Regions from separate parts of the Streptomyces sp. NPDC018045 genome, predicted to be linked through region 1. Evidence: riboswitches for the same ligand, from Rfam matches in the RefSeq annotation. Region 1 holds a riboswitch; each other region holds the start of a gene.
The links. Region 1 has a riboswitch for cobalamin ahead of ACH4EB_RS02465 (HoxN/HupN/NixA family nickel/cobalt transporter). Riboswitches for the same ligand answer to the same signal wherever they lie in the genome.
Positions count from the first base shown of each region.

Region 2: another riboswitch for cobalamin. It lies ahead of ACH4EB_RS04400 (CoA-acylating methylmalonate-semialdehyde dehydrogenase); the one in region 1 lies ahead of ACH4EB_RS02465 (HoxN/HupN/NixA family nickel/cobalt transporter).
Region 3: another riboswitch for cobalamin. It lies ahead of metE (5-methyltetrahydropteroyltriglutamate--homocysteine S-methyltransferase); the one in region 1 lies ahead of ACH4EB_RS02465 (HoxN/HupN/NixA family nickel/cobalt transporter).

Region 1 covers NZ_JBIRFL010000001.1:583,568-592,997, reverse strand. Annotated here, with positions in the region: gene ACH4EB_RS02470 (VOC family protein) at 182-682, shown strand; gene ACH4EB_RS02465 (HoxN/HupN/NixA family nickel/cobalt transporter) at 879-2,096, opposite strand; cobalamin riboswitch at 2,094-2,307, opposite strand; gene ACH4EB_RS02460 (ABC transporter substrate-binding protein) at 2,551-3,609, shown strand; gene ACH4EB_RS02455 (iron chelate uptake ABC transporter family permease subunit) at 3,609-4,931, shown strand; gene ACH4EB_RS02450 (ABC transporter ATP-binding protein) at 5,201-5,986, shown strand; gene ACH4EB_RS02445 (L-tyrosine/L-tryptophan isonitrile synthase family protein) at 6,118-7,176, opposite strand; gene ACH4EB_RS02440 (cytochrome P450) at 7,263-8,597, opposite strand; gene ACH4EB_RS02435 (hypothetical protein) at 9,187-9,426, shown strand; gene ACH4EB_RS02430 (heavy metal translocating P-type ATPase) at 9,423-9,430, shown strand, end outside.
Region 2 covers NZ_JBIRFL010000002.1:70,680-80,109, reverse strand. Annotated here, with positions in the region: gene ACH4EB_RS04430 (hypothetical protein) at 1-1,837, shown strand, start outside; gene ACH4EB_RS04425 (hypothetical protein) at 1,926-2,315, shown strand; gene ACH4EB_RS04420 (PTS sugar transporter subunit IIA) at 2,426-2,911, opposite strand; gene ACH4EB_RS04415 (MFS transporter) at 2,908-4,152, opposite strand; gene ACH4EB_RS04410 (DeoR/GlpR family DNA-binding transcription regulator) at 4,327-5,085, opposite strand; gene ACH4EB_RS04405 (hypothetical protein) at 5,267-5,440, shown strand; cobalamin riboswitch at 5,671-5,857, shown strand; gene ACH4EB_RS04400 (CoA-acylating methylmalonate-semialdehyde dehydrogenase) at 6,063-7,562, shown strand; gene ACH4EB_RS04395 (acyl-CoA dehydrogenase family protein) at 7,568-8,785, shown strand; gene ACH4EB_RS04390 (enoyl-CoA hydratase/isomerase family protein) at 8,782-9,430, shown strand, end outside.
Region 3 covers NZ_JBIRFL010000009.1:237,280-246,709, forward strand. Annotated here, with positions in the region: gene fdh (formate dehydrogenase) at 1-136, shown strand, start outside; gene ACH4EB_RS22430 (4Fe-4S dicluster domain-containing protein) at 133-1,119, shown strand; gene nrfD (NrfD/PsrC family molybdoenzyme membrane anchor subunit) at 1,153-2,271, shown strand; gene ACH4EB_RS22440 (hypothetical protein) at 2,268-2,654, shown strand; gene metE (5-methyltetrahydropteroyltriglutamate--homocysteine S-methyltransferase) at 2,835-5,156, opposite strand; cobalamin riboswitch at 5,323-5,552, opposite strand; gene ACH4EB_RS22450 (3-phosphoshikimate 1-carboxyvinyltransferase) at 6,464-7,972, shown strand; gene ACH4EB_RS22455 (aminotransferase class III-fold pyridoxal phosphate-dependent enzyme) at 7,972-9,294, shown strand; gene ACH4EB_RS22460 (Coenzyme F420 hydrogenase/dehydrogenase, beta subunit C-terminal domain) at 9,291-9,430, shown strand, end outside.

The sequences.
Region 1 (9,430 bases):
TAGGTCCACGAGAGGTCGGCGAAGCGACGCCGAGCCGGCGGTCGGCGAAGCGACGTCGGGCCGGCTGCCGAGGAAAGCGACGTCGGGCCAGAGCCGGGGGAAACGTCCTCGGGCCGGGACCACGCGGACTTGAAGGAAGCGAAAGCGACGTGAGTGGAGAAGCGGAAGGTGAGGGGTTGACGTGGCGGTGCGGCGGCTGAATCACGCGGTGCTCTACGTACGGGACGTGGCGCGCGCTGTGGACTTCTACACGGAGGCGCTGGGGTTCCGGGTGGACAGCGAGATCCCGGGGAGGGCCGCGTTCCTCAGGGCCGAGGGGACCGCGAACGATCACGACCTCGGGCTGTTCGCGGTCGGCGCCGCGGCGCCCGGGCCGGAGCATGGGCGGGTGGGGCTCTACCACCTGGCCTGGGAGGTCGGCACCCTCGGCGAGCTGGCGGACGTGTCGGCGGACCTGGCGGAGCGGGGCGCGTTGGTCGGCGCCACCGATCACCTGGTGTCCAAGTCGGTGTACGCCAAGGATCCGGACGGCAACGAGTTCGAGGTCATGTGGCGGGTGCCGCGGGAGGACTGGCCGGGGCCGGACGAACCGGACCGGCTCCGTCCGCTCGACCTCGAAGCCGAGCTGGCGCGCTGGGGGCGGGACGTGAAGACGGGCGCGGCGGCCGGTTCCGCGACTTGAGGGGGAGGGGGCGCGGCGCCCGGGTCGGCGGTGCGAAGGGGAAGGTGGGCGCGGCGCCCGGGTCGGCAGCTTGAGAGCGGGGTACGCGTGGTCGGGTCGGCTCCGCGTCCCCGTAGGCCAAGCAGCCTTCCGATCCCGGCTCCGCGCCCCCGCACGCCAAGCGACCTACCGCCCCCCAGCCGCCGCGCCTCCTAGGTCAAGCGGCCTCCCGGCCCTCCGTCGCCCGGGCCGACCAGCGCTTTTCCACCCCGGCCAGCCGCCAGTACGCCAGGGCGGCCGCCCAGACGACCACGAACAGGCCGACGATGATGAAGCCCACGTTGTCCAGGTCGATCGACGAGATCCAGCCGGTGAGGCCGTCGGTGAGGCCCAGCTTCTCGTGCAGGACGGTGACCAGTTCGATGGTTCCGATGAAGAAGGCGACGGCGATCGACAGGCCGGTGATCGTGAGGTTGTAGTAGACCTTGCGTACCGGGTTCGAGAACGCCCACTGGTACGCGAAGTTCATGAACGTACCGTCCAGCGTGTCGAACAGGCTCATCCCCGCAGCGAAGAGCAGCGGCAGGACCAGGATCGCGTACCACGGCAGACCGGCCGCCGCGCCGCTGCCCGCCATCACCATCAGCGTCACCTCGGTCGCGGTGTCGAAGCCGAGGCCGAAGAGCAGGCCGAGCGGGTACATCTGGCCGGGCCGGGTGATGGAGCGGGTGAAGCGGCCCAGTACGCGGTTCATGAAGCCGCGGGAGTCGAGGTGCTGTTCCAGCTCCGTCTCGTCGTACCGGCCCTGCCGCATCGCGCGGAACACCCGCCAGATGCCCGCCAGCGCGACGAGGTTGAGGGCGGCGATGAGGTAGAGGAAGCCGCCGGAGACCGTGGTGCCCACGGTGCCGAGCACCTGGTGGGCGCTCGATCCGTCGTCGAGCAGGGTGCCGGCCAACTGTGCGCCGCCGGCGACCAGGGCCGCCATGGCGACGACCACGCTGGAGTGCCCGAGCGCGAACCAGAAGCCCACCGAGACCGGGCGCTTGCCGTCGGCCATCAGTTTGCGGGTGGTGTTGTCGATGGCGGCGATGTGGTCGGCGTCGAAGGCGTGCCGCATGCCGAGGGTGTACGCGGTGATGCCGAGGCCGACCCCGAAGACCTGCGAGCCCACGGTGTAGTGCTGCGGCACGACCAGCAGGAAGAGCACACCGAAGGCGACGACGTGCAGGGCGGCTATGACCGCCATCAGGCCCGCGGTCCGCACGGTGTCCTGGCGCCGCCAGCGAAACCCGGGCAGAAGGGGCGGGGAGGGGGAAGGCGAGGGGGACGACGTTGCGGCTGGGGGAGGGGTTGGCGGAGAAGTCGGGGACGGCGTAGGGGAATCGGCGGACAGGGGCATCCGGTGGTCACGCTCCAGCACCTCGTGGATCATTTCGTGAGATGCCGTGGCCGGTCTCCTGGCTGACGGGTGTACGCGCCCGCCCCTGCCTTCCCGGCCGCGGGCTGCGGCCAGTGGCTCCGTACGGGCGCCCGGCGCGTACGGAAAGGGGCGGGAACTTCCCGATCACAGTGGCGAGGGCCGCTCCGGTCTGGACCCGAAGGTCTTCACCGGTCTTCCCGACACCACGGCCCGGACACTCTAACGCCCGCTGGCCACATGGTCATGGTCATGATCGCTGGATGGTCATCGGACAGGGGCGTCGGACAAGGTCATCGGACCAACATGGCGGGAACCCGGGGCGCCGTCCGCTCGACTACCTGGTCCTGGGCCCGTATACGCGGGCCGTGGGCAGTCGAGAGGCAGGGAGAGCGGACGTATGCGTCCTCGCGTGGGTCTGGTGAAGTCGGTGACCGGAAAGCGATCGGTGACGACGGCGGCGTCAGTGGTGGTGCTGGCGGTGGCCGCGCTGGCCACTGGTTGCGGCAGTGGTGACGGGCGTACGGCTGCGGGCGGATCGGCCGGTTCGGGCGGCGCGGCGGGAGGCTTTCCCGTCACGGTTGCCGATTGCGACGGGCGGCGGACGACGTTCACCGAGGCGCCGCGGAAAATCGTCACGAGCAATGCGGCGAGCCTGGAAATGCTGCTCCGGCTGGGTGCGGGTGACCGGGTCATCGGTACCGGATTCCCGCCCGGAAAGGGCACGTTGCCGCCTGAACTCGATGCCCGCGCGCAGCGTGTCCCGGTGCTGGGGAAGACGGTGATTCCGAAGGAGAAGCTGCTCGGTTCCGGAGCCGACGTCTATATCGACACGTTCGCTTCCATGGGCACCATGGGTGGAGCGGCGACCGGGCCGACCGAGGAGGAATTCGCCGCGGCGGGCATCAAGCACGTCTATCTGGCGTCGACGGCGTGCGCGCCGCGCAAGAAGGTGCCGCAGCGGGATCTGTCGGCGGTGGAGGGCGACATTCAGCGGCTCGGGCAGGTCACGGGCACTTCGCAGCGTGCGACGCAACTGGTGAGGGAGATGCGGAAGAAGGTCTCCTCGGTACATGCGGCCCTCGCGGACGTGCCCGCGGCGAAGCGGCCGTCGTACTTCTTCTTCGATTTCGACGCGGGGACGAAACAGCCCGTCGCGGTCTGCAATCGCCAGGTGGCGAACGCGGTGTTGACCGAAGCCGGGGCGCGGAACGTCTTCGCGGACTGCGCGAGCGCTTTCAAGCCGGTGTCGTGGGAGGACGTGGTCGGCAAGGACCCGGACTGGATTCAACTCGGCGTACGGAACCGGGGCAGCGCCGCGGCCAACGAGAAGGCATTCGACGAGGCCGAGAGATTTCTCAAGGAGTTTCCGGCCACGGCGGGGCTGCGGGCGGTGAAGGACGGAAAATTCCTTCGGATCGGCTCGGAGCGGACGACCATCGCCGGGGTGGGCAATGCCGACACGGTACGGCAGATCGCGGAGACGCTCTACCCGGACCGGCTGGCCACGTCCGGGGCGGGCCGCTGATGGCGCCGTTCGGTGCTGAGCGGGCCGATCAGGTTGAGCGGGATGGGCGGGCCAAGTCGGCCGGACGGGCCGAGACGTCCGGACGGGCCGAGACGTCCGAGCGGGCCGAGCCGGCTGAGCGGGCCAAGTCGGCCGAGCGGTCCGAGTCAGCCGGGCGGGCCGAGGGGGCCGGGCAGGCCGGGCAGGCCGAGCGGGTCGAGGAGCGTAACGGGTCGGACCGTACGGCCCCGGACGCTGCCCCTACGGGAGCCGTAGGCGCGGCTCGTACCGTATGGCTCGCCATCGGTCTGCTGGTCGCGCTGCTCGGCGCGCTGACCGCGGCCGTCGCGCTCGGTGCCACCGACATCGCTCCGGCCGAGGTGTGGTCGGTGGTGTTCCGGCGGCTGGGCGGTGAGCCGCCCCGGCCGGGTACGGACGACCTGATCGTCTGGCAGCTACGCGTTCCGAGGGCGCTGCTCGCCGCGCTGGTCGGCGCGGGCCTCGGGCTCGTCGGTACGGCCACCCAGGCGCTGGTGCGCAACCCGCTGGCGGACCCGTACCTGCTGGGCATCTCCAACGGTGCGTCGCTCGGCGCGGTGGCCGCGATCGTGCTGGGCGCGGGCGCGATGGCGGGAACGGGCGGGGTGTTCGGCGCGGGCGGAACGTTCGGCCTGGGTGGGGGCGTGGGTCTGTCGCTGGCCGCCTTCACCGGGGCGCTCGCCTCGTTCGCGCTGGTGTGGACGCTGGCCCGCCGGGGCGGCGGCTTCGCGCCGCTGCGGCTGGTGCTGGCCGGGGTCGGCATCGGGCAGTTCCTGGCGGGGTTCACCAGCTATCTCGTCCTACAGGCCGGGGACGAGCAGCAGACGCGCGGCGTGCTGTTCTGGCTGATGGGCAGCCTCGGCGGCGCCACGTGGGGCACGCTCGTCCTGCCGGCGCTCGCCGTGCCGGCCGGGCTGCTGGTCCTCCAGGCGCGGGCCCGCGCGCTGAACGCGCTCACGATGGGGGACGAGACGGCGGCGAGCGTCGGCGTGGACGTCGTCCGGCTGCGCCGCACGCTGTTCGTGGTGACCAGCCTGCTCACCGGCGTCCTGGTGTCGGTGTCCGGGGCGGTCGCCTTCGTGGGGCTGATGGTGCCGCATCTGTGCAGGCTGATCGTGGGGGGCGACCACCGCAGGCTGCTGCCGCTGGCCGCGCTGACCGGGGCGCTCCTGCTGGTGGTGGTGGACATCGTGTGCCGTACCGCCATGGATACCCAGGAACTGCCCGTGGGCGTGGTGACGGCGCTGATCGGCGCGCCGGTGCTGCTGTACGTCCTGGACCGGCGGCTGGGGGGCGGGACGTGAGCGGGGGCGAGAGCGTCAGCGGGGAGGAGAACGGGGGCGGGGACGGGAATGGGGACGTGAGCGGGAGCGGGCCTACGGGTGTGGGCGCCGCGGCTGCCGTTACGGGCCCGGTGACGGACAGAGCTACGGATACGGCTACGGACACAGCTACGGAAATGGCTACGGACACAGCTACGGACACAGCTACGGAGACGGCGATGGACACGCCCACGGAGGCGACGATGGACACGCCGACGCGCATGGCTACGGACACGACCACGGGCCACGGTCTGCGGATCGACATCGAGGATCTGCGGGTGTCCTACGCCGGCCGGTGTGTGGTGGCCGGGGTGCGTCTGATGGCGGCGCCGGGCGAGATCGCGGGGGTGGTCGGTCCGAACGGCAGCGGCAAGTCCACGGTGCTGCGTACGGTCTACCGGCATCTGCGCCCGGAAGCGGGCCGGGTGCTGCTCGCGGGGGAGGACATCCGGGCCATGCCGCCGACGCGCACCGCCCGGCACATCGCCGCCCTGCCCCAGGAACGCGGCGGCGACTTCGAACTCACCGTCCACGAGGTGGTGGCGATGGGCCGCACCCCGTACAAGCGGGCATTCGCGGGCGACGACCGCGCCGACCGGGAGACGGTGGCCCGCGCCCTGGCCGACGTGGGGCTGGCGGAGCACGGCGGGCGGCGGTTCTCGGCGCTCTCCGGCGGGGAGCGGCAGCGGGCCCTGCTCGCCCGCGCTTTCGCCCAGGCCCCGGACGTCCTCGTACTGGACGAGCCGACGAACCACCTGGACGTACGGCACCAGGTCGAGCTGCTGGCCCTGCTGCGCGGCCGGGCCTGTACAACGCTCGTCTCGCTGCACGACCTGAACGCGGCGGCCGTGGTCTGCGACCGGCTCCACGTGCTCTCCGAGGGGACGGTGGTGGCGTCCGGCGCGCCGCGCGACGTTCTGACGCCGGAGCTGCTGGCCGAGGTTTTCGGGGTGCGGGCGGCGGTGGTCGACCACCCGCTGACGGGGGACCCGCTGATCGCCGTCGATCAGCGCGGGGCCGTTGGCGCTGGTGGTTGAGCCGGTGCCGTTAGGCGGGTCGGTGCCGGTAGCTGATCCGGTGCCGGCCGCCCGGCCGTGTAGTCGTGGTGGCCGGAGGGGCTCCCGTACGCGTGGCGGTCCGATCGGCTTCCGTGCACGAGGCGATCCGATCAGTCTTCGCGCACGTAGTGGCTGGGGTGGCCGTCCCGGTGGACGAGCCGCCCGCGCTGTGCCGCGTCCGCCGCGCGCATCAGTCGTACACCGCCGTCCGCGTCCCGCAGTACGCACGCGTGCCAGGGCGTCATCCACACGTCGGGTGCGTCGAGCAGCCGGATGCCGAACTTCGCCGCGCCGCGCGGCTGCGGGTGGATGGACAGCCGTACGGCGTCCGGATGGTGCTCGGCGATCAGCGCGCCCCAGGCGCGGCTTCGCTGGATGACCCTGTAGGCGCGGCTGCGGCAGGCACGTTGCAGGGCGGAGCGGGTGCCCTCGAATCCGGTGCTGTCCTCGAAGAGGAAGCGGGTGATGCCGCGATAGAGGCGCAGTGTTTCGCCATCGCTGTCACCCTCGCCACGGCTATCGCTGTCGCGACCGCCGTGGCCGCTGCGCATGCCGTCGTTGGCGGCCGCTCCGCGGGTTTCGGCGCGCAGGGAGTCCAGGGACGGGGCGTAGCGGCGGTGCACCTCCGCGCGTTTGACGTCGCAGGGCAGGTCTCCGTAGACGTCCCGGAGGTCGAAGGTGCTGAGGTGGGACAGCCCGGCCGTACGGATCATGGCGCGCAGCGCGTCGTTGTACGCGTCGACGTGCGCGTCCGGCACGCCGATCACATCGCTGAAGACGTGCCCGTCCGAGCAGATGACGAGCCGCGCGCCCGGCGCGTACCGCTCGCCTATCGCGGCGCAGAGGCCGTCGAGGAAGCGCAGCGCGAGGCGTTCGCCTTCGTCGGGGAGGTGGCCGATGACCTTGGCGGGGTTGGGGGACTTGCAGGGAAAGCCGGGGAGCGTGAGACGGATGGGGCGGCGGGCGGCCACCAGGCGCCGCACCTGCTGAAGTTGGTGGGGGAAGTGGGCGGGAGTGGGGTCCTGGTGGTCGTAGGCGCTGTGTGGTGTCTCCAGCGTGCGGCGGTGGGGGAGGAGGAGGGCGAGGATGTCGTTGGCTATGGCGGTGGAAGGGTCGGCAGCCGCGTCGCTCGGGTTCATGTCCGTCGTCGAGTCGGTCGCCTGTCTCATCGGTCTCGTCTGTCGCATGGGGTTCATCGGGTACATCGGGCGCATCGAGAGCATGGGGCTCGTCGGTCTCGTCGGTCTCGTCGGTTTCATCGGGTGGTGGCCTCCCCGGTGCCGCTGGTCCCGCTGAACGGGCAGCCGGGTGTGGTTCCGGCATCGGCCCGCGTCGTAACCGTTCCGCCGTCGGTGCCCGGCCCGTAGGCGACAGGGAGCTTGTCGACGCCGCGCGCGAGCACTGCCGGGATCCATGTCAGCCGGCTGTCCGGTACGGCCTGCCGGAGGCCGGGCAGGCGGCGGAGCAGCGTTTCCAGGGCGATGTGCAGTTCGGTACGGGCCAGCGTGGCGCCCGGGCAGAAGTGGATGCCGTGGCCGAAGGCGAGGTGGGGGTTGGGGGACCGGTCGAGGTTCAGGGTGTCGGGTACGGGGAAACGGGCGGGGTCGCGGTTGGCCGCGCACAGCGAGACGATCACGGAGTCGCCGGCCGGGACGCGGGTGCCGGACACTTCCGCGTCCTCGGCGAGGAAACGCCAGGTCGTCAGCTCGAAGGCGCTGTCGTAACGGAGGAGTTCCTCGACGGCGCGGGGGAGGAGCGCCGAGTCGGCGCGGAGTGCGGCGAGGTGCTGAGGGTGGCGCAGCAGGGCGATCAGGGCCGTCGTGATCTGGTTGGTGACGGGTTCCTGTCCGGCGACGAGGAGCTGGAAGATCATGGAGTCCAGTTCGGCGCCGTCCAGGGCTCCCGCGTCGTGGGCGGCGACGAGACGGGAGAGCAGGTCGGCACCGGGGGCCTGCCGTTTGTGACGTACCAGCCCGGCGATGTAGTCCTGCAGGCCGCGCAGTCTCGCCTCGTACGCCGGGCGCCCGGGATCCTCCGGGCCGACGGGCTGGACGACCTTGCCCCAGTCCCGGTCGAAGCGCCGGGCGAACTCGTCCGGCAGACCGATGACCTCGGCGAGTACGAGGAAGGGGAAGCGGGCGGCGAATGACCCGACGAGATCGGTGGTACCGCCGTGCGCCGGGCTCGCGGGCGGCAGCTCGTCGAGCAGCGCGTCCGCCAGGGCCTCGAAGCGCGGGCGGAGTTCCGCTACGCGCTTGGGAGCGAAGGCGTCGGTGATCAGCCGGCGCAGGGCGGTGTGCCGGGGCGGGTCCTGGTGCAGCAGGTGCACCTGGAGCTGGGAGTGCTGCGGCTCCGGCATGATCGAGGCACGGGCGCGCCAGGCCGCGTTGCCCCGGGAGTGATGTTTGCCCAGTCGTGGGTCGTTCAACGCCCGGTGCGCGGCTTCGTAACCGGTGACGAGCCAGGCGCACACACCGCTCGGGAACCGGACACGGTGAACCGGACCGCGCTCGCGCAGCTCGGCGTAGAGGGGGTACGGGTCACGCTTGTAGTCCTCTCCGTAGAGGGGAAGCGGTTCGGGGAGGGACATGGGATGAGGGCTCCTCTGGGGTGGGGCGGGGATGGGCCCGGTCGGGCCGAAGAGCCTCGCGGTACGAGACCCGTCCGGTGCCGGCACGCACGGGCCGAACCCCTCGGCGGTCGGCAGGATTTCGCGTACACGCCCGGGGTCGGTCGCGCACACGCTTCACCCAGAGGTCGGACGGAAAGGGCGATGAGTTCCCGGCGCGGTACGGGAATTCCACTGAGGGAGGGCAATTGCCGTGCGGATGGCGGGCGGTGGCGGCGGGAACGATATCGAGGCGGCGTCGGGACGGCATCAGGACGGTGTTGGGAACCTCAGGTAGTCGGGTGGGCGGCCGGGTGGGTTCCGGCGGGTGGGCAGGACAAACCTCACGTGGTTGGGGGTGTGTTCGGGACAGCGCGTGAGGTGATCGGCGTGCCAGGATGGCTGCTCCGGGTTTCTTCCTGACCAGCCTCTGATTGCTATTCGCCGGTTTCCGGATCCGGTTTCGTCTCCTCGTCGTTCGGGCCTTGGAGACTTCCGCCCCTTTCCTTTCCCCCTTCCTTCTCCCTCTCTCACTCTCATTCCTTTCCCTCGTCTGTGTATCGGAGCGGCCATGCCTCTCGTGCGGCGTCTGTCATCCGCGCTGCCCGCGAAACCGGTGATCGGGTTCGTGGCGCTGCTTGCCGTCCTGTTCGTGTGCGCGTACGTCGCGGGGGCGGCCGCCGGTCCCGTGGCGCCGGGGATCCGGCCGAGCGGCACGCTCCCCGGAACCTCGCAACAACCCGGGGGCGGCGGCTCCATGGACGGCATGAGCGGGATGGACGGCATGGGCGGCATGGGCGAGATGGGATGAGCGA
Region 2 (9,430 bases), on a different contig from region 1:
CGCGAAGAAGTCCCAGGAGTTCGCCAACGAGGCCACCAAGGCCGCCAACAATGCCACCACGGCCGTCACCGAGGCCATCGAGGTGGAGAAGAAGGCGCGCGAGGCCGAGTGGCAGCGCCTGGACGAGGACGCGAAGCAGGCCCGGGAGGAAGCCCGGCTGCTGGCGCAGCTCGAACAGCAGGAATGGGCCGAACTGGCCGAGAAGCGGTCGCAGGCGGAACAGACCGATCAGGCCACGAAGGACCTCGTCGCCCGGGCCGATGCGGCGCTGAAGGCCGGTGACCTCGGCCTGGCCGCGACGGTGGGCCGCCAGGCCGCCATCGCCCTGTGCGACTCGCACGGTACGTGGAGCAGGGAGGCGGCCCGGTTCGCCCTGTCGGGGGCCGACGCCGACGTCCACACCTGGATCGACACCGACCGGGTCATCGCGCAGGGCCAGGACGACCGGGAAACGGTCCTCTACCTGGCCCAGATCTCCAACCCGACCATCGCCGAGGCGGCGCAGAAGGCGTTGGAGAGCGACGCCCCGGAGGCACCCACCGTCTTCCTGGAGGCGGGCGCCGTCGAGGCGGCCGCGATGGACAACCGCGTCCAGCTCACCCGTGTCCTCGCCAACGCCCCCGGCACCGCCGTCAAGCGGGCGGCGAACGCCGCGCTCGACGCCGGCACGGCCAAGGCGCTGCACACGTTCTTCAACTCCGCCTACCAGGAGGCGCTGAAGGAGGACGACGCGGTCGCGACCGCCGCCATCCTGGCCAAGGCGGGCCCGTACACCAAGGCGCACGCGGAGGCCGCGCTGGAGGGACCGGCGTGGATACGCCGCAACTTCGTCGCCTCGGTGCAGTACAAGACCGCCCAGCTCGACCACGACTCCGCGACCCACATCGCCGCCATCCGGGGCGCGATCGCCGCCGCCGCGAAGACCGCTCACAAGGCGCAGGAAGTCGCCGCGCGCGCCCAGGAGGCCGCGGCCAAGGCCCGTGACGCGGCGGACGCCGCGCTGGACTGGGCGGACAAGGCCAAGAAGTCGTCCGACCGGGCGGCGTCGTACGCGAAGGAGGCGAAGGACAACGCGGACGCCGCCGACAAGTCGGCCGCCGCCGCGCAGGCTTCGGCGAACGAGGCGAAGAAGGCGGCCGCCACCGCCCGGTCGGCCGCCCGGTCGGCGAACTTCTCCGCCAACCGCGCGCTCAACGCCGCGCGCCGCGCGACGGCCTCCGCGAACAGCGCGCAGTCCTCCGCCGCCAGCGCCCACGCCTCCGCCGTCCAGGCGGGCAAGGACGCCAGGACGGCGGCGGCGGCCGCGAGCCAGGCCCACCAGATCGCCGCGGCCAAGCGCCGGGCGGAGATCGCGGCGGCGGCCAAGGCGGCGGCCGAGGCGGCGCGGAAGGCCAGGGAGAGCGGCCACAACCCGGTCGACTCGGCCGACAACGACCAGGTCGGGGGCGGTGACACACCGTGGTGGCGGGATGCCGGGTGGTGGGCCAACGCCACCAACTGGGCCAGTATCGGCACCGGGTTCCTGTCGGCCGGTCTCGGCCTGGCCGGTCTGATCTTCCCGCCCGCCGCGCCCATCCTCGAACCCATCGCGTTCGGGCTCGGCGTCACCTCCGTGGCGCTCGGCGGGCTGAGTTCGGTGTTCACGGGGATCGAGCACGGCTTCGGGAGCAATGAATTCATGGCGTCCGCCGGAAGCGCGGCGCTCGGCCTGATCACCTTCGGGCAGTCCAGGTGGATCGGCTCCCTCGGCGGCGGTAGGGTCGTGACGAAGATTACGGAGTTCGGACACGACCTCGTGTCGCCGGTCACCGGCCTCCTGGGGTCGCTGGGGATCTGACCGGGGTTTTCGCACGGCAAGGCGCAAGGGCCGGTGACGCGTGTGTCGCCGGCCCTCACGTCATCCCGCGCGCCGAAAGGACCACTTCATGCTCGTATCGCTCCCGCTCGGTTGGCTGTTACTGATGGCGGCCACGGCGACTTTCGTCTTCTGTTTCGCCATGGCCAAGTGGATTCCCGGGCGCAAGGGGAAAATCGTCTTTCCGGTCATCTCGCTCGCCTGCTGCCTCGGCATGGTCCTGGTCGGGCAGCTCCAGTACCAGCACTGGACCCCGCGGCACATGCTGGTGCTGTACTCCTTCGCATGGTTCGGGATCACGATCGGGCTGTTCCCGTCGCGGAAACTCATGTACCGGTACGCCGAGGAGATCGGCCGGGGCGTGAAGCGGGAGAAGTACGCGTACCCGGCGCGCTACCAGGTGTCCGCCGTCCTGTCCGTCGTCGTCATGTGTTTCCTGGCCTACGCCCTGTCGCAGTAACGGCGCTGCTTCCCTTCTCCACCGCCTCCGGCCGCGGGATTGGCCGGGGAAATCCGCCGTCCGCCTCCCCGCGTTTCCTGACACCGGTCATTCCCGGCCGAAGGACGGTCTCAGCGGATGAGCCGGAAGAGGTCGTACAGGTCGTCGGTGGTGCGGGCCTCCGTCAGCATCCGGCGGAAGCCCGGGTGCGCGGTGTGCCGGGCGAGGACCGAGTACGCGTGTACGCAGCCGGTGTCCCGGAGCTTGTGTGGCGCCGCGAGGAGGAACACGTCGCGGACCGGGCGGCCGTCGGCCCCGCGCCAGTCGAGCTCCGCCGGCACCCGCGCGAAGGCGGCCGCCGGGCCGCTGACCGCCCGGCTGCGGGCGGTCAGCAGGGCGATGCCGTGGAAACCGTTGGTGCCCTGCGTCATGCGCAGGCGTACCGCGCAGACGAAGGCGCGGACGTCCCAGAGGGCACCCGCGGTGTCCAGGCCGCCGGCCAGGTATGCGAGGAGTTCGTCCTTGGTGGCGGCCTGCGCGCGGGGGTGGACGCGTCTCTTGTCCAGGTAGTCGGCGAGGCTGTGGGTGCCGTCGGCCACCGTACGGACGCGGTTCACGCCTCGGCCGACACCGGTTCGGGAGCGCTGGTCACCGTGCGGGCCGGACGCAGCAGTCCGGCGGAACACACCGCGGCCACGCAGAAGGCGACGGGCAGGAAAAAGGCGACGTTCAGGGGTACGAGACGGGTGAGCGGCCCGATGACGGCGGGGCCCGCCAGCATTCCCACATATCCCATGCCCGCCACGCGGGAGACGTTCGCCCCGGACGACGCCGGGTCGACATTGCCCGCCGCGGTGAAGAACTGCGGAATGCACCCGGACAGTCCGATACCGAAAAGGGTCCAGCCGACAAGCGCGAACGGAACCCAGGGAGAGAGGGACGCGAGCGCCAGACCGACGGCCGCGAGGCCGGCTCCGTAGCGCACCACGAAGACCCGGCCGAAGCGGGCCACCACCCGGTCGGTGACGAACCGGCCCACGGTCATGGCGGTGGAGAACCCGCCGTACGCCAGGGCCGCGGTCGCGGCGGGGGCGTCGAGCACGTCCTTGAGATGCAGCACACTCCAGTCGTTCGCGACGCCCTCGCACAGCATGAGCATGAAGGCGAGCACGCCCAGCGCCCAGACCTGCGACGGCGTACGGCGCTCGGGGGCCGGGGCGGCGCGCTCCGCCGCCTCCGGGCCGGCCGGGGCCGGGGCGGAGCGCTCCGGGGGCAGCAGGCCGGGCACCAGCGCGAGGGTGATCAGTACGCCGGCCACCGCCACGGCAGCGAGGGTGAGGGAGGGCCGCCAGCCCCAGCTCAGGGTGCGGGCGCCGATCAGCGCGGCGATGACGCCGCCGACCGAGAACACCGCGTGAAAGGCCGACATCACGGGGCGGCCGTAACCGCGCTCGACCTGAACAGCCTGGGTGTTCATGCTGACGTCCAGGCAGCCGTTGCCGAAGCCGAGGGCCAGGAGGGCCGCCGCCAGGGTCCACGGCGAGTCGGCCACGCCGGGCAGGAAGACCGTGGCACTGCACAGGGCGCCGCCGGCCAGCACGATGGCGCGACTGCCGAACCGGTCGGCCGACGCCCCGCAGAGCTGCATGCCCGCGAAGGCGCCGGCGCCCAGGAAGAGCAGCAGCCAGCCCAGGACGGCATGGCTGATGCCGACCCGGTGCTCGATCGCGGGGATGTGCACGATCCACATCCCCATGACGAAACCGTTGAGCGCGAAAGCCACGAAGGTGCAGGCGCGCGCCGTACGCAAGCGCCGCGACGGCGGCGACCCGGTGATGGAGGCAGTCGATTCACTCATCGCGGCTGACCATAACGCACAAAAGATGTGTGCGTAAGGCTTGGAAGGGCTTCCGGCACCTTCCGGGGCGGGCTGGCGACAGAGGTGTCCGGACGGCAGCCGCGCACCGCGGCCGATACGCAACTGCGCGCCTGTGGAACGTGGTTGGGGAGCGAGCACCCGCGGCCCGCAGGGTCACACGTGCACGATGTTCACGCCCGCCGCGCGCATCTCCTCGACCACCGGCGTGCCCTGCGCCGCGTCGGTCACCACCACGTCGAGCTGTTCGACCGAGCAGATCCGGCCGAGCGCCACCCGTCCCAGCTTCTCCGCGGTGGCCACCAGGATGATGCGCCGCGCCGCCCGCGCGGCGACCCGCTTCACGTGCACGTCGTCCAGGCTGTAGGCGGTGGCCCCACTGGCCGCGTCCACCCCGCAGGAGCCCAGGATGAAGGTGTCGTAGCGCAGGTCCTCGAAGGTGCGCAGCGCCGCCTCCCCGTAGAAGGACAGCTCCCCCGGCCGGACCTGGCCGCCGGGGAGCAGCAGGCGGATGCCCTCGTGTTCGGCGAGCGGCATGGTCGCGTGCAGGGACAGCGGGGTGACGGTCAGCCGGCGGCCCGCCATGGCGTGGGCGACGGCCACCGCCGTGGTGCCGGTGTCCAGCGCGACGGTCTCCCCGTCGTTGAGCATCCGCACGACCACGTCGGCCAGCTTCGCCTTGGTCTCGCCGCCCACCATGGACCGCACCGCGTACGGTGGCTCGACCCCGCTGAGCAGGGCGGTCACCGCGCCGCCGTGCACCCGGCGCAGGGCGCCCCGGGACTCCAGGAGTTCCAGGTCCCGGCGGATGGTCATCTCCGACGTCTCGGTGGAGCGGGCGAGTTCGGCCACGGAGACCCGGTTGCGCTCGGCCAGCAGGGCCAGGATGAACCGGTGGCGTTCGGAGACATTCATGTCGCTGATGTAGCACATCAACACGCCCGCTGCGACTTCCTCCCCGCCCCTCCGTTGGGCTCCGCGCCCTGTCAGGGCGCCGGCGGGTGAGATACACCCATGCCCCATGCCGAGTGTGCACTCAAACGCGCATTTTGTGAGTACGGGCCCGGAACGTAGCGGCTTTCTTCGAGGTGATGTCATGACCGCGGTGCTCTTCGACATGTTCGGCGCGATCGCCCGGCAGCAGTCCCCCGCCGCCTGCGCCCGGCTGGGGGAGACGGCGGGAGTCCTCGGCGACGCCTTCCGGGAAAGCCACTGGGTCCTGCGGCGGCCTGACGACCGGGGTGACCGGAACGGCGCGCAATATGGGTGAGAGACCGCCGAAGCGCTCGGGACGCACAGCAAGGCGCCGGCCACCGTGCGGCCGCTGGAGATCCTCCAGCGCGGTCTGCGGATCATCGGGGCCGGCCGGAAGGGCCGTCGGGGCCTGCCCGCACGAGGCCCGTCCCCGCCGTACGGGTGGCGCCCCTGCCCCCGCCCCGCCCCGCGCCCCGGCAGCCCCGCCACCCGCAAGATCTCCAGCACCCCTGGACTTACTAGGACGTCCAACTATATGTTCGTGGCGAAGGCCCGCGGTGCAGGGAAGCCGGTGTGAGTCCGGCGTGGTCCCGCCACTGTGACCGGGAAGTGCGACGCCGAGCAACACGCCACTGACGCAGGTGAGTCGGGAAGGCGGGCGGCGCGCGATGATCCGGAAGCCAGGATACCGGCCGCGGGTGTTGTTCCGTGTTGTCCACGAGGATGGAGCAGACACGCATGGCACCGGTGCGTACCCACAGCCCAGGTGATCCGGTCCGGCCCGCGGCACCGCCCGCGCGCTGACGGTTTCGCGCCTTTCGCGTCCCACGGCCCCGCCACGGTCCGCGCGTCATCCGCGCCGCCCGTGGGCCCGGCCGTGCCATCCCCGGATCTCACCTGACGAGAGCAGGCCCCCCATGGTCCGAGAACTGACCCATTTCATCGGCGGCAAGCACACACCGGGAACATCGGGTGCGTACGGCGATGTGTACGACCCGAACACCGGCACGGTGCAGGCCCGCGTCCCGCTCGCGGACCGGGCCGAGACGACGGCCGCCGTCGCCGACGCCGAGGCCGCCCAGCCGGAGTGGGGCGAGTGGAATCCGCAGCGGCGCGCGCGGGTGCTGCTCAGGTTCCTGCACCTGGTCGAGGGCGAGCGGGACGCGCTGGCGCGGCTGCTGTCGAGCGAGCACGGCAAGACGGTCGCGGACGCGCACGGCGACCTCCAGCGCGGCCTGGAGGTGGTGGAGTTCGCCGCCGGGATTCCGCACCTGCTCAAGGGCGAGTTCACCGACAACGCCGGGACCGGCATCGATGTGCACTCGCTGCGCCGTCCCATCGGCGTGGTGGCCGGCATCACCCCGTTCAACTTCCCGGCGATGATTCCCCTGTGGAAGCTCGCGCCGGCCATCGCCTGTGGCAACGCGTTCGTGCTGAAGCCGTCCGAGCGGGCGCCGTCCGTGCCGTCGCGGCTCGCCGAGCTGTTCCTGGAGGCGGGGCTGCCGCCGGGCGTCCTCAACGTCGTCCACGGCGGCAAGGAGTCGGTGGACACGCTGCTGGAGGACCCGCGCGTCGAGGCGCTCGGCTTTGTGGGCTCCACGCCCGTCGCGGCACACATCTACGCGACGGCGGCCGCGCACGGCAAGCGCGCCCAGTGCTTCGGCGGGGCCAAGAACCACCTGATCGTGATGCCGGACGCCGACCTCGACCAGGCGGTGGACGCGCTGGTCGGTGCCGGGTACGGATCGGCGGGCGAGCGGTGCATGGCGGTCTCGGTCGCCGTACCGGTGGGCGAGGAGACCGCCGACGCGCTGGTGGCCCGGCTCAAGGAGCGGATCGGCACGCTGCGCATCGGCCGCTCCGACGACCCGCACGCGGACTTCGGACCGCTGGTCAGCCGTGACGCGCTGGACCGGGTCCGGGCCTATGTCGACCTCGGGGTCACGGAGGGCGCGGAACTCGTCGTGGACGGCCGGGGCTTCAGCCTGCCGGGCCACGAGGACGGCTTCTTCGCGGGCGCGTCGCTGTTCGACCGGGTCACCCCGGACATGCGGATCTATCAGGAGGAGATCTTCGGCCCGGTCCTGTCGGTGGTGCGGGCGGCGGACTACGAGGAGGCGCTGCGGCTGCCCACGGAGCACCCGTACGGCAACGGCGTGGCCGTCTTCACCCGCGACGGGGACACCGCGCGGGACTTCAGCCGCCGGGTGAACACCGGCATGGTCGGCGTGAACGTGCCGATCCCGGTACCGGTCGCGTACCACACCTTCGGCGGCTGGAAGCGGTCCGGCTTCGGCGACCTGAACCAGCACGGCCCGGACGCGGTCCGCTTCTACACCCGTACCAAGACCGTCACCTCGCGCTGGCCCTCCGGGGTCAAGGAGGGCGCGAGCTTCACGATCCCGACGATGGGCTGAGGACGATGAGCGTCATGACCACCGCCACCACGGCCGCCTCGCTGACCTCGCTCACCGCGGATCAGCTCGCCATCGCCGAGACGACACTGGATTTCGCACAGGAGCACATCGCGCCGCACGCCGTGGCCTGGGACCAGGACAAGCACTTCCCCGTGGACGTGCTGCGCAAGGCCGCCGGACTCGGGCTCGGCGGGATCTACGTACGGGAGGAGCACGGCGGCTCCGCGCTCGGCCGCGCGGACGGTGTGCTGGTCCTCGAAGTGCTGGCCACCGCCTGCCCGTCCATCGCGGGCTACCTCTCCATCCACAACATGGTCGCCTGGATGATCGACCGGTACGGCGACGACGCCCAGCGCGCCCGCTGGCTTCCCGGCCTGTGCGCGATGGCGGATCTGGGCAGCTACTGCCTGACCGAGCCGGGCGCCGGGTCCGACGCGGCCGCGCTGCGCACGCGGGCGGTGCGGGACGGCGACGCCTATGTGCTCACCGGCGTGAAACAGTTCATCTCCGGTGCGGGGGCCGCGCAGGTGTACGTGGTGATGGCCCGTACCGGCGAGGAAGGGCCGGGCGGCATCTCGGCGTTCGTCGTCGAGCGGGACGACCCGGGCCTGTCGTTCGGCGCCAACGAGAAGAAGATGGGCTGGAACGCGCAGCCCACCCGGCAGGTGATCCTGGACGAGGTCCGCGTCCCCGCGGACCGGCGGCTCGGCGCCGAGGGCGACGGCTTCCGCATCGCGATGAGCGGCCTCAACGGCGGCCGGCTCGGCATCGCCGCCTGCTCCCTCGGCGGCGGGCAGAGCGCCCTGCACGCGGCGCAGGCGTACCTGGCGGACCGGGAGGCGTTCGGGGGGCGGCTGCTGGACGCGCAGGCGCTCCAGTTCCGGCTCGCCGACATGGCGACGGAGCTGGCCGCCGCCCGCGCGCTGGTGCGCCAGGCGGCCGAGGCTCTGGACCGGGCCGATCCGCAGGCGCCGCAGTTGTGCGCGATGGCCAAACGGTTCGCCACCGACACGGGCTACTCCGTGGCCGACCGTGCGCTGCAACTGCACGGCGGCTATGGCTACCTGAGTGAGTACGGCATGGAGAAGATCGTCCGCGATCTTCGGGTGCACCAGATCCTGGAAGGGACGAACGAGATCATGCGTGTGATCGTGGCCCGCGGGCTGACCGGGGCGGCGGCCCGCGGCTCCCGCGCCGGGGCCGGGGCGGGAGCGACCCGATGACCGGCGACCCCGTACGCGACGGCTCGGCACCGGACGCCGCCCGCGACAGCTCCGTACTGCTGCGGACCGAAGGCCGGGCCGCTTACCTGACCCTCAACCGGCCCCAGGCCCTCAACGCCCTCGACCACGGCATGGTGCGCCGGATCGACGCGGCCCTGGCCGCGTGGGCGCACGACCCCGCGGTGGAGACCGTCGTGATCACCGGCGCGGGTGAGCGCGGGCTGTGCGCGGGCGGCGACATCCGCGCCATCCATGAGGACGCGCGGTCCGGCGGCGGCGCCGCGTCCGCCGCGTTCTGGCGCGACGAGTACCGGCTCAACGCCCGTATCGCGCGCTACCCCAAGCCGTACGTGGCCGTCATGGACGGCATCGTGATGGGCGGCGGCGTCGGCGTCTCGGCGCACGGCAGCGTGCGGATCGTCACCGAGCGGTCCAAGGTCGCCATGCCCGAGACCGGCATCGGCTTCGTGCCGGACGTCGGCGGTACGTATCTGCTGGCGCTCGCGCCCGGGGAGGTGGGCACGCACCTGGCGCTGACCGGGGCGCCGGTGCGGGCCGGGGACGCGCTGCTGTGCGGGCTCGCCGACCACTTCGTCCCGTCGGAGCTGGTCGAGCGGCTGGCCGCGGACCTGGCCGCCGGCCCGG
Region 3 (9,430 bases), on a different contig from region 1:
CCAGGAGGACAAGGCGCTCACCGCCGACATCCGGCCGGGACGCCGCCCGCGCGGCCCCGGACTGCCCGAACTGGTCGCGGCCCACCGGCGGCGCGCCGGCCTCGACGCGACCACCGGAACGGAGCCCCGCCCATGACCGGCCACCTGCTCAGCGGCGTCGAACCGGACCCGGTCGGCGACGCGGGCCACCCCGGCGCACCGCCCCGGACGGGCTTCTTCACCGACACGTCGGTGTGCATCGGCTGCAAGGCGTGCGAGGTGGCCTGCAAGGAGTGGAACGCGCTTCCCGAGGACGGCCTGACCCTGTCGGGGATGAGCTACGACAACACACAGGGCCTCGGGGCGTCGACATGGCGGCACGTGGCCTTCATCGAACAATCCGTACCGCCGGGCCGGGACCCGGCCGCGGACCAGGCTCCGCCCGCTCCCGAGGGCCGTACGGAACTGCCCCTGGCCGACACGCCGGGCACCGGCGGCGCGCCGCCGGGCGGCGACCCGGCCGGCCCCGGCGGTGAGCTGCGCTGGCTGATGGCCTCCGACGTCTGCAAACACTGCACGCACGCCGCGTGCCTGGACGTCTGCCCCACCGGCTCGCTCTTCCGCACCGAGTTCGGCACGGTCGTCGTCCAGGAGGACATCTGCAACGGCTGCGGCTACTGCGTACCCGCCTGCCCGTACGGCGTCATCGAGCAGCGCCCCGCCGACGGCCGCGCCTTCAAGTGCACCATGTGCTACGACCGGCTCGGCGCCGGACAGGAACCCGCCTGCGCCAAGGCGTGTCCGACCGAATCCATCCAGTACGGGCCGCTGGACGAACTCCGCGAGCGGGCCGCGCTCCGCGTCGGCCAACTGCACGCGGCAGGCGTCACCGACGCGCGGCTGTACGGTCACGAGCCGACCGACGGCGTCGGCGGGGACGGCGCGTTCTTCCTGCTCCTCGACGAACCCGAGGTCTACGGACTGCCACCGGACCCCGTCGTCACCACCCGCGACCTGCCCGCCATGTGGAAGCACGCGGGCACCGCGGCGCTCTCGCTGGCCGGCGGCATCGCGCTGGCGTTCGCCGGGCCCGCACTCAAGCACCTCGGCATCACCACCGTCCGGAAGGGCAGGCGATGAACGGATGGCGATCAACGGACGAGGGATGAACGGATGAACGGCTCCGATGTCACCCGTGAGGGCTCCGAGGGCGGGCTCCCTGGGCGCGCCGCCGCGCCGGAGATGCTGCGCGGCGGGGCGAGCGGGCCGGGCGGGCCTGACGGGGCCGGGCCGGGCCGAGAGGGCGACGGCCGAGGACGACGCCGGGGCGGCAAGCGCGGCCGGGGCGAGCAGCTCATGGCACCGCCGGCCGAGTTCGCGTCGTACTACGGCAGACCGGTCATCAAGGCGCCCGCCTGGCGCGCCCGGGACATCGCCGGGTACTTCTTCCTCGGCGGCCTGGCCGGCGCCGGATCGGTGCTGGCCGCCGGAGCCCACGCGACCGGCCGCGCCACCACCGCCACCGCGATGAAGGTCTCCTCCCTGGCGGCGGTCTCCCTGTCCACCGCGGCGCTCGTCAACGACCTCGGCAGACCCGGCCGGTTCGGGAACATGCTGCGGGTCCTCAAGCCGACCTCGCCGATGAGCGTCGGCTCCTGGCTGCTGGCCGCCTACGGGCCCGCCGCGGGCGCCGCGGCCGCGGCCGCGGTCACCGGCAGGCTGCCCCGGGCGGGCGCCGTGGCGACCGGCGCCGCGGCGCTCCTCGGACCGGCCGTCGCCACCTACACCGCGGTCCTCGCGGCGGACACCGCCGTCCCCGCCTGGCACGGCGCCCACCGCGAACTCCCGTACCTGTTCGCCGCGTCGGCGACGGCCGCCGCCTGCGGGATGGCGCTCGTCGTCGCCCCCGCACGGGAGACCGCGCCCGCCCGCTGCGCCGCGGTACTGGCCGCGGCCGCCGACGAAGCGGTCACCAAGGCCGCCGAACGGCGCCTCGGCATGGTCGCGGAAACCTACCGCGCGGGGCGGGCCGGCACGCTGCTCCGTACGGCGAGGACGCTCACCGCGGCCGGAGCCGCCGTGGGCGCCGTGTGCGGAGGCCGTTCACGCCCGCTGGCCGCCGCGAGCGGCCTGGCGCTGCTCGCCGGTTCCGCGTGCACCCGCTTCGGGGTCTTCGCGGCCGGCATCGCCTCCGCCGAGGACCCGAAGTACACCGTCGTACCCCAACGGGCGGCCAAGGAAGCCCGCCGCACCACCCCAACGCACAGCGCGGAGAGGACACAGCCCACATGACCCGCACACCCCACAACGACGAGCCGGCCCAGGTCGTGCTCAGCGCACAGTCCCCGGCCGACGCCGAGGCCGTGTTCAGCACCTTGCGGAGCTGCTTCGACTCCGACCGGGCCGCCGGCGACACCGCGCACGACGAGCCGAAACAGCCCGGGCACCCGACCGTCTGGACCGAGACCTTCGAAACCTCGGAGGTACGCGGCGAGGTCCGGCCGAGCGTGGGCCTGGCCGCCACCGTCACCGCCGACCTCCAGGGCAGCCACCTGGCGGTGGACCGGCTGCGCGACGTGCTGACGCGCGCGTTCTCCGTCCGTACGGAAGGCACGGTCTCGGGCGACCAGGAGGTCGAGCTGCAAATCGTCCTGGAGAGCGCGGGGGAGAGCTGACCGCCTTCAGGACGTCACGGGCGGGCGCGGAGCAGCCTCAGTTCCGTTCCGCGCCCGCCCGTTCTGCGGCCGGGGCCCTCACCCCGGCGGCACACCGGGGCCCCTCAGCCCCGGTCGTCCGTGCGGAACCGGAGGCGGCGGAGGAGCCGAGGTCCTCGCCGCCACCGCCACCGGCTCAGGTCAGGCCGAGGGCGGCAGCTCCGCCCGGACGGTCCGGGCGGCGGCGACGAGGTTCTCCAGCGAAGCGCGGGTCTCGGGCCAGCCGCGGGTCTTCAGACCGCAGTCGGGATTGACCCACAGGCGCTCGGCCGGGATGGCTCCGAGACCCTTGCGCAGCAGGCTCGCCGCCTCCTCGGCGCTCGGCACCCGGGGCGAGTGGATGTCGTACACGCCCGGCCCGGCCTCCCGCGGGTAGCCGTGTTCGGCCAGTTCCCGGGCCACCTGCATGTGGGAGCGGGCGGCCTCCAGGCTGATGACGTCGGCGTCGAGGTCGTCGATGGCCCGGACGATGTCGCCGAACTCGGCGTAGCACATGTGCGTGTGGATCTGCGTACGGTCCCGTACGCCGCTGGTGGTGAGGCGGAACGCCGCGGTGGCCCAGGCGAGGTAGGCGGCATGGCCGGCGGCGCGCAGCGGCAGTGTCTCGCGCAGGGCCGGCTCGTCCACCTGGATGACCGAGGTGCCGGCCGCCTCCAGGTCGGCGACCTCGTCCCGCAGGGCCAGCGCCACCTGCCGGGCGGTGTCGCCGAGCGGCTGGTCGTCCCGGACGAAGGACCAGGCGAGCATGGTGACCGGGCCGGTCAGCATCCCCTTGACGGGCCGGTCGGTGAGCGACTGCGCGTACCGCGTCCACCGCACCGTCATCGGCTCGGGCCGTGAGATGTCGCCCGCGAGGACCGGCGGCCGGACGTAGCGCGTGCCGTACGACTGGACCCAGCCGTGCTGTGTGGCGAGGCAGCCGGTGAGCTGTTCCGCGAAGTACTGCACCATGTCGTTGCGTTCGGGCTCGCCGTGGACGAGGACGTCGAGGCCCGCCCGCTCCTGGAAGGAGAGCACCTCGCGGATCTCGTGCTCGATGCGCTCCTCGTACCCGGCCGTGTCGATGCGTCCCGCGCGCAGATCCGCGCGGGCGGTGCGCAGTTCGGCGGTCTGCGGGAAGGAGCCGATGGTGGTGGTCGGCAGCAGGGGCAGGCCCAGGTGGGCCCGCTGCGCGGTGGTCCGCTGCGCGTAGGGCGCCGAGCGGCGGCCGTCGGCGTCGGTGACGGCGGCGGTACGGGCCCGTACGGCGGGGTCGTGGGTGATCGCGGAACCGGCGCGGGACGCCAGGGCGGCTCGGTTGGCGGCCAGTTCGGCGGCGATCGTGTCGGTGCCGTGCGCGAGTGCGCGGGCGAGCGTGGCGATCTCGGTGGTCTTCTGCCGGGCGAACGCGAGCCAGCGCAGGACCTGCGGGTCGATGTCCCGCTCGGCGGTGGCGTCGAGCGGCACGTGCAGCAGGGAGCAGGAGGCCGCCACGTCGACCCGGTCGGCCAGGCCCAGCAGCGTACCGAGCGTGCCCAGCGACCTCTCGTAGTCGTTGAGCCAGATGTTGCGGCCGTTGACGACACCGGCGACCAGCCGCTTGCCGGGCAGGCCGCCCACGGCGGCGAGCGCGTTCAGATTGTCCGCGGCGGCCTCGGTGAAGTCCAGCGCGAGACCGTCGACGGGGCTCTTGGCGAGCACCGGCAGGGCCTCGCCGAGCTGGTCGAAGTACGAGGCGACCAGCAGCTTCGGGCGGTCGTCGAGGCCGCCGAGGACGCGGTAGGCGCGCTCGGTGGCGTTGAGTTCGGCCGGGGTGCGGTCCTGCACCAGGGCGGGCTCGTCGAGCTGCACCCACGCGGCACCGGCCGCACGGAGGTCGGCCAGGACCTCCGCGTAGACGGGCAGGAGCCGGTCCAGCAGGGTCAGCGGATCGAAGTCGGCGGCGACACCCGGGGCGGGCTTGGCCAGCAGGAGATAGGTGACCGGGCCGACGAGGACCGGGCGCGGCGCGTGGCCGAGCGCGAGCGCCTCCCGCACCTCGCCGACCTGCTTGGCGGAGTCGGTGGTGAAGACCGTGTCAGGGCCCAACTCCGGTACCAGATAGTGGTAGTTGGTGTCGAACCACTTGGTCATCTCCAGCGGCGCCACGTCCTGCGTGCCGCGCGCCATCGCGAAGTAGCCGTCCAGGGCGTCGGCCTCGACGGCGGGGCGGTGCCGTTCCGGGACCGCTCCGACCATGACGCTGGTGTCCAGCACATGGTCGTAGTACGAGAAGTCACCGGTCGGTACCTCGTGGATGCCGGCGTCGGCGAGCTGTTGCCAGTTCGAACGGCGCAGGTCCTTCGCGGTCTCCGTCAGCGCGTCCGCGCTGACGCGGCCCTTCCAGTACCCCTCGACGGCCTTCTTCAGTTCCCGGTTGCGACCCTGGCGGGGGTAGCCGTACACGGTGGCCCGTGCTGCCGCGGCTGCGGGCTTCGCTGTCACGGAATCTCCTTCGCGGACGTGTTCTTCTCCGAGTCCCGGTGACGGGACGAGAACGCGAAGGAATGACGCACCGGACGGGCCACCCGGCGCCGCCGAACGGCACGCGTGCTCGTCTGATGTGTACGCCGACCCGCCCTCGAGGTCACCGGAATGTCCGCGCACGTATGGACGCACGCGGGCAACGGGCAGGTCTTCGGACTCGCGGGCACGCCTGCCGGACCTTCGTCCGGCGGGCACCTACTGGCCGTCGCTTCCCGGATCCGCGGCCCGGATCCAGTGCGTATGACGGCGGTCGTTCTCGCTCACCGCTGCGGGGCAGTCCCGGATTCCCACCGGGTTCCCTCTTGCGACGCACCTGCCTGGCGGACAGGGCGAACCAGTTGCACCGGACAGAGTAGGTCCCTCACCCCTCGTACGGACAGACCTGTTCGTGTGGCGGCGCGTGAGATGGGACACGAGGGGAGCCGGCGGGGCGGGTCGGGCGGCCCTTGTGCCTCCGCCGCCACACCGCAACAGAAAACCCTGCCGGGCCGATTCGGGTGGGGCGTTGCCTCGTCGCGCGCCTCGCCCGATCGTGAGTTCACCGCGGCTGAAGCGGGATTCCGGGATGGCTGCATCGGCCATCCGGGCGGCGCACCGTTCTGCGAATGCGGCAAAGGCGTCGTCGGCACCGCCGCCGAGGGTGTTTCTGTGCCGCTTATTGGTCGCTGTATTTCTCGCTGTTGCTTCCGGTGGGAAGTTTGTGGATGAGGTGGTGGGAGTGGCCGGGCGCGGTCGTGGTGGGTGCGTGGTGGCCTGGGGAGAGGGTGCGCGAGGTGTCAGGTGGGTGGTGGTGACGGGCTGCGGAGCGGGGTTCGAGGGGTTTCCGGGAACCTTTTGCGTGGCGGTGGGATTGCGGTGGGGCGCGTGGGGGAAGGATGGTTTTCTTTGGGGGCCGGGGGGTGTGGGGGACTTGATGAAGTGGTCAACTATTCATTGACAGTTGCTCTGTACGGGTGGTTGAGTCGGCCTCGCCACGGGGGCCTTGCCCATGGTTTGCCGTACCGCGGGGAGGGGTGACCGTCAATTGAGTCCTGTCCATCGAGCCCTGACCATCGAATCCCCGTCCCCGGCATCTGCCGGACATTCCGGTCCGCCGCGGCGACCGCGGTTTTGACCGAGGGGTTTTTCCCCTTCTTGATGCGGTGTCGGTGAGGCGTTCACGTTGCCGTACGCGGTGAATCCCCCGTGCCGTCATGGTGATGCCGACTGCAAGGCGGGTGTCCCGGGCGACTTTGAACCCGGTGTCCAGGAACAAGGAGCAAGGTGTGCTTGACGCCCGGAGAGGGACCCGGAAGACATTCGACAAGCCGGGTACCGAATCGGCGGATCTGGTGGTGGACGGCGGGCGGGCCGCGGCGGCCGTCGGTGCCGGTGCGCTGAGCGTCGGGGTGCCGGGCGACAAGTCGGTCAGTCACCGGGCCCTGCTCGCGGCCCTGCTTCCGGGAGCACCCGAGGTGCTGACGGTGCGCAACGCCAACGTGGGCGGCGCCGTACGCGCGTTGCTGCCGGCGATGCGCGCGCTGGGCGTGGAGGTCGTGGCCGGTGCGGACGGCGCCACGCTGACCGTGCGGCGCGGTGCGGCACCGGTGCCGCAGCGGGTACGGGAGCACCCGGATGTCGCCCGGTGGCCCGAGGGCGTGCCGTACGTGGAGACCGGAGGGTCGAGCGCCGCGGCCCGGCTGCTGATCGGCGTACTCGCGGGGAGTGGCACCCCGGCGGTGGTGGACGGCGACGACGTACTGCGGCACCGGCCGATGGACTGGCTGGTCGACCCGCTGGCCGAACTGGGCGCGGACATCACGTATCTCGGGGACGACGGCTGCCTGCCCGTCTGGGTGAAGGGACCGGTGTGCCGGCCCGGCAGGACGGTGGAGTTACGCGTGGGGAGCGCGCAGGCACGGTCCGGGGTACTGCTGGCCTTGGCCGCCGCCGGCCTGCCCGGGACCGTACGGCACCCGGTGCGTTCGCGGGACCACACCGAGCGGATGCTCGCTTCGTTCGGCGGTGAGCTGGACGAGGGGGACAGCGAACTCGTGTGGGCCGGGCGGGCGTTCCAGGTGCCGGGAGGCATCGACGTACCGGCCGATCCGTCGCTCGCGGCGTATCCCGTGGCCGCGCATCTGCTGTGGGGGGACGGCGGTACGCTGCGGGTGCCGGGCGTCTGCCTGAACCCGACCCGGACCGGATTCTTCGAGGTGCTGCGGCGGGGCGGGGCGGACATCTCCTACGCGTACGAGCACGGGCGCGGGGACGCGCCCGAGTGCGGGGACGGAAGCGGGACCGGAAGCACCGAGGGGGGACGCCCGCGGGCCGGTGAGCCGGTGGGGACCGTGGTGGTCCGGGGAGGGCTGGACGCCGTCGAGTCCGTGCGGGTGGACGAGCCCTGGCTGCTGCACGCGCTGATCGACGAGGTGCCGCTGCTGGCCCTGGTCGCGGCCCGGCTGCCCGGGACATCGTGGATCGGATGCGCGCAGGAACTGCGCTTCAAGGAGACGGACCGGCTGACGACCACGGCGCGGATGGCCGAAGCCTTCGGCGCCCGGATCGAGGTGGCGGCGGACGGGCTGACGGTGCACGGCGGCGCGCCGCTGCGCGCCGGTGTGGTGCCGGGCTTCGAGGACCACCGGATCGCCATGGCCGCCGCGACGCTCGCGGGGTGCCTGCCGGGGCGCACCACGGTGCGCGGCGGCGCCTGTCACCGCACGTCATTTCCCGACTTCGCCGATGTGCAACGGGCCGTCGGCGCCCGGATCGCAAAGGACCCCGAGGCATGATGAGTGAGGCGAGTACCGAGGCGCGGTCCACGGGCAGCACCCTGGGGCCGGCCTTCAGCGGCGGCAGCGGGCCCTGGCTCTACGCCGAGGACGGCACCGCCTGGTTCGACGGGACCGCGGGAAGCGGCGCGGCGACCCTGGGGCATCAGCACCCGGACGTCATCGCCGCCGTGACGGCTCAGGCCGGCCGCCTGGCGCACACCGGCTGCAAGCTGGGTTCGGACGCCCGCCGGCGGATGGTCGAGCGGATCGGCGCGCTGTCCCCGTACGCGGAGCCCGCAGTGCTGCCCACCACGACCGGCGCGGAGGCGGTGGAGTCCGCGCTGAAGATCGCCCGCGCGGCCACCGGGCACCGGGCCGTGGTCGGCTTCCGCTACGGCTTCCACGGCAAGACGGCCGGGGCGCTGGCGCTCACCTGGCGCGCGGAGTTCAAGACCTACAGCGGCTTCGGGGACGAGGACGGCCGCGGGCCGGCCGTCATCGCGGAGCTGCCCGACCCCAGGGAACCGGGGCCCGACGACGCGGCGCGGTTCGCGGCGGGGCTGTCCGCGGCGCTGGACGCCGCCGACCGGCGCGGCGGCACCGCGGCCGTGGTGCTGGAGCCGGTCCAGGTGACCGAGGGCGTGCTGGATGTGGCGCCGGGGCTGCTGGACGAGATCGCCCGGCAGGCGCACTCCCGGGGCGCGCTGCTCGTACTGGATGAGATCTACACCGGACTGGGGCGCGCCGGGCGGCTGTTCACCGCCGAGCTGATGACCGAGCGCCCGGACCTGACGCTGCTCGGCAAGACGCTGGGCAACGGCTTCCCGGTCGGCGCCGTGGTGGGGGAGCGCGCGGTGGTCGACGCGTTGCCGCCGGGCGTGCAGACCTCCACGTTCTCGGGGCATCCGGTCTCCTGTGCCGCCGCCGGGGCCGTCCTGGACGTCGTCGTACGGGAGGACCTGGCGGGCCGGGCACGGGAGTTGGGGAGACGCTTGCGCGCCGACCTGGCGGCACTGGCCGCCGGGCACTCCTGGATGCGGGCGGTGCGGGCGACCGGCGCGCTGGCGGCCTTCGACTGCGTACGGGACGGGCGACCGGACCCGGAACGGGCGCGGGCCGTCACGGGCGGCGCGCTGCGCGGCCGGCTGTTGCTGTTCGGCGGTGGACCGGAGGGCGCCACCGTCAAGATCGTGCCGCCGGCGCTGCTGGACGAGGACGGCTACCGGTTCCTGATCGACGCGCTGGAGGCGGCGGTGGCCGGGGCCGTCCCGGACGCCACACGGAACGGCGGGCACCACGCCGCCCCCGCCACCCCCACCCCGAACGGCGGTCGCGCATGACGTTCCAGCAGTTGGAAAAGGACGTGCTGGCGCCGCAACTGTGCACCGTGTGCGGGGCCTGCGAGCTGGCCTGCCCGGCCGGGGTGATCGGCTTCGACGAGCTGGACCCGGTGCTCACCGTGGCCTCCTGGACCGC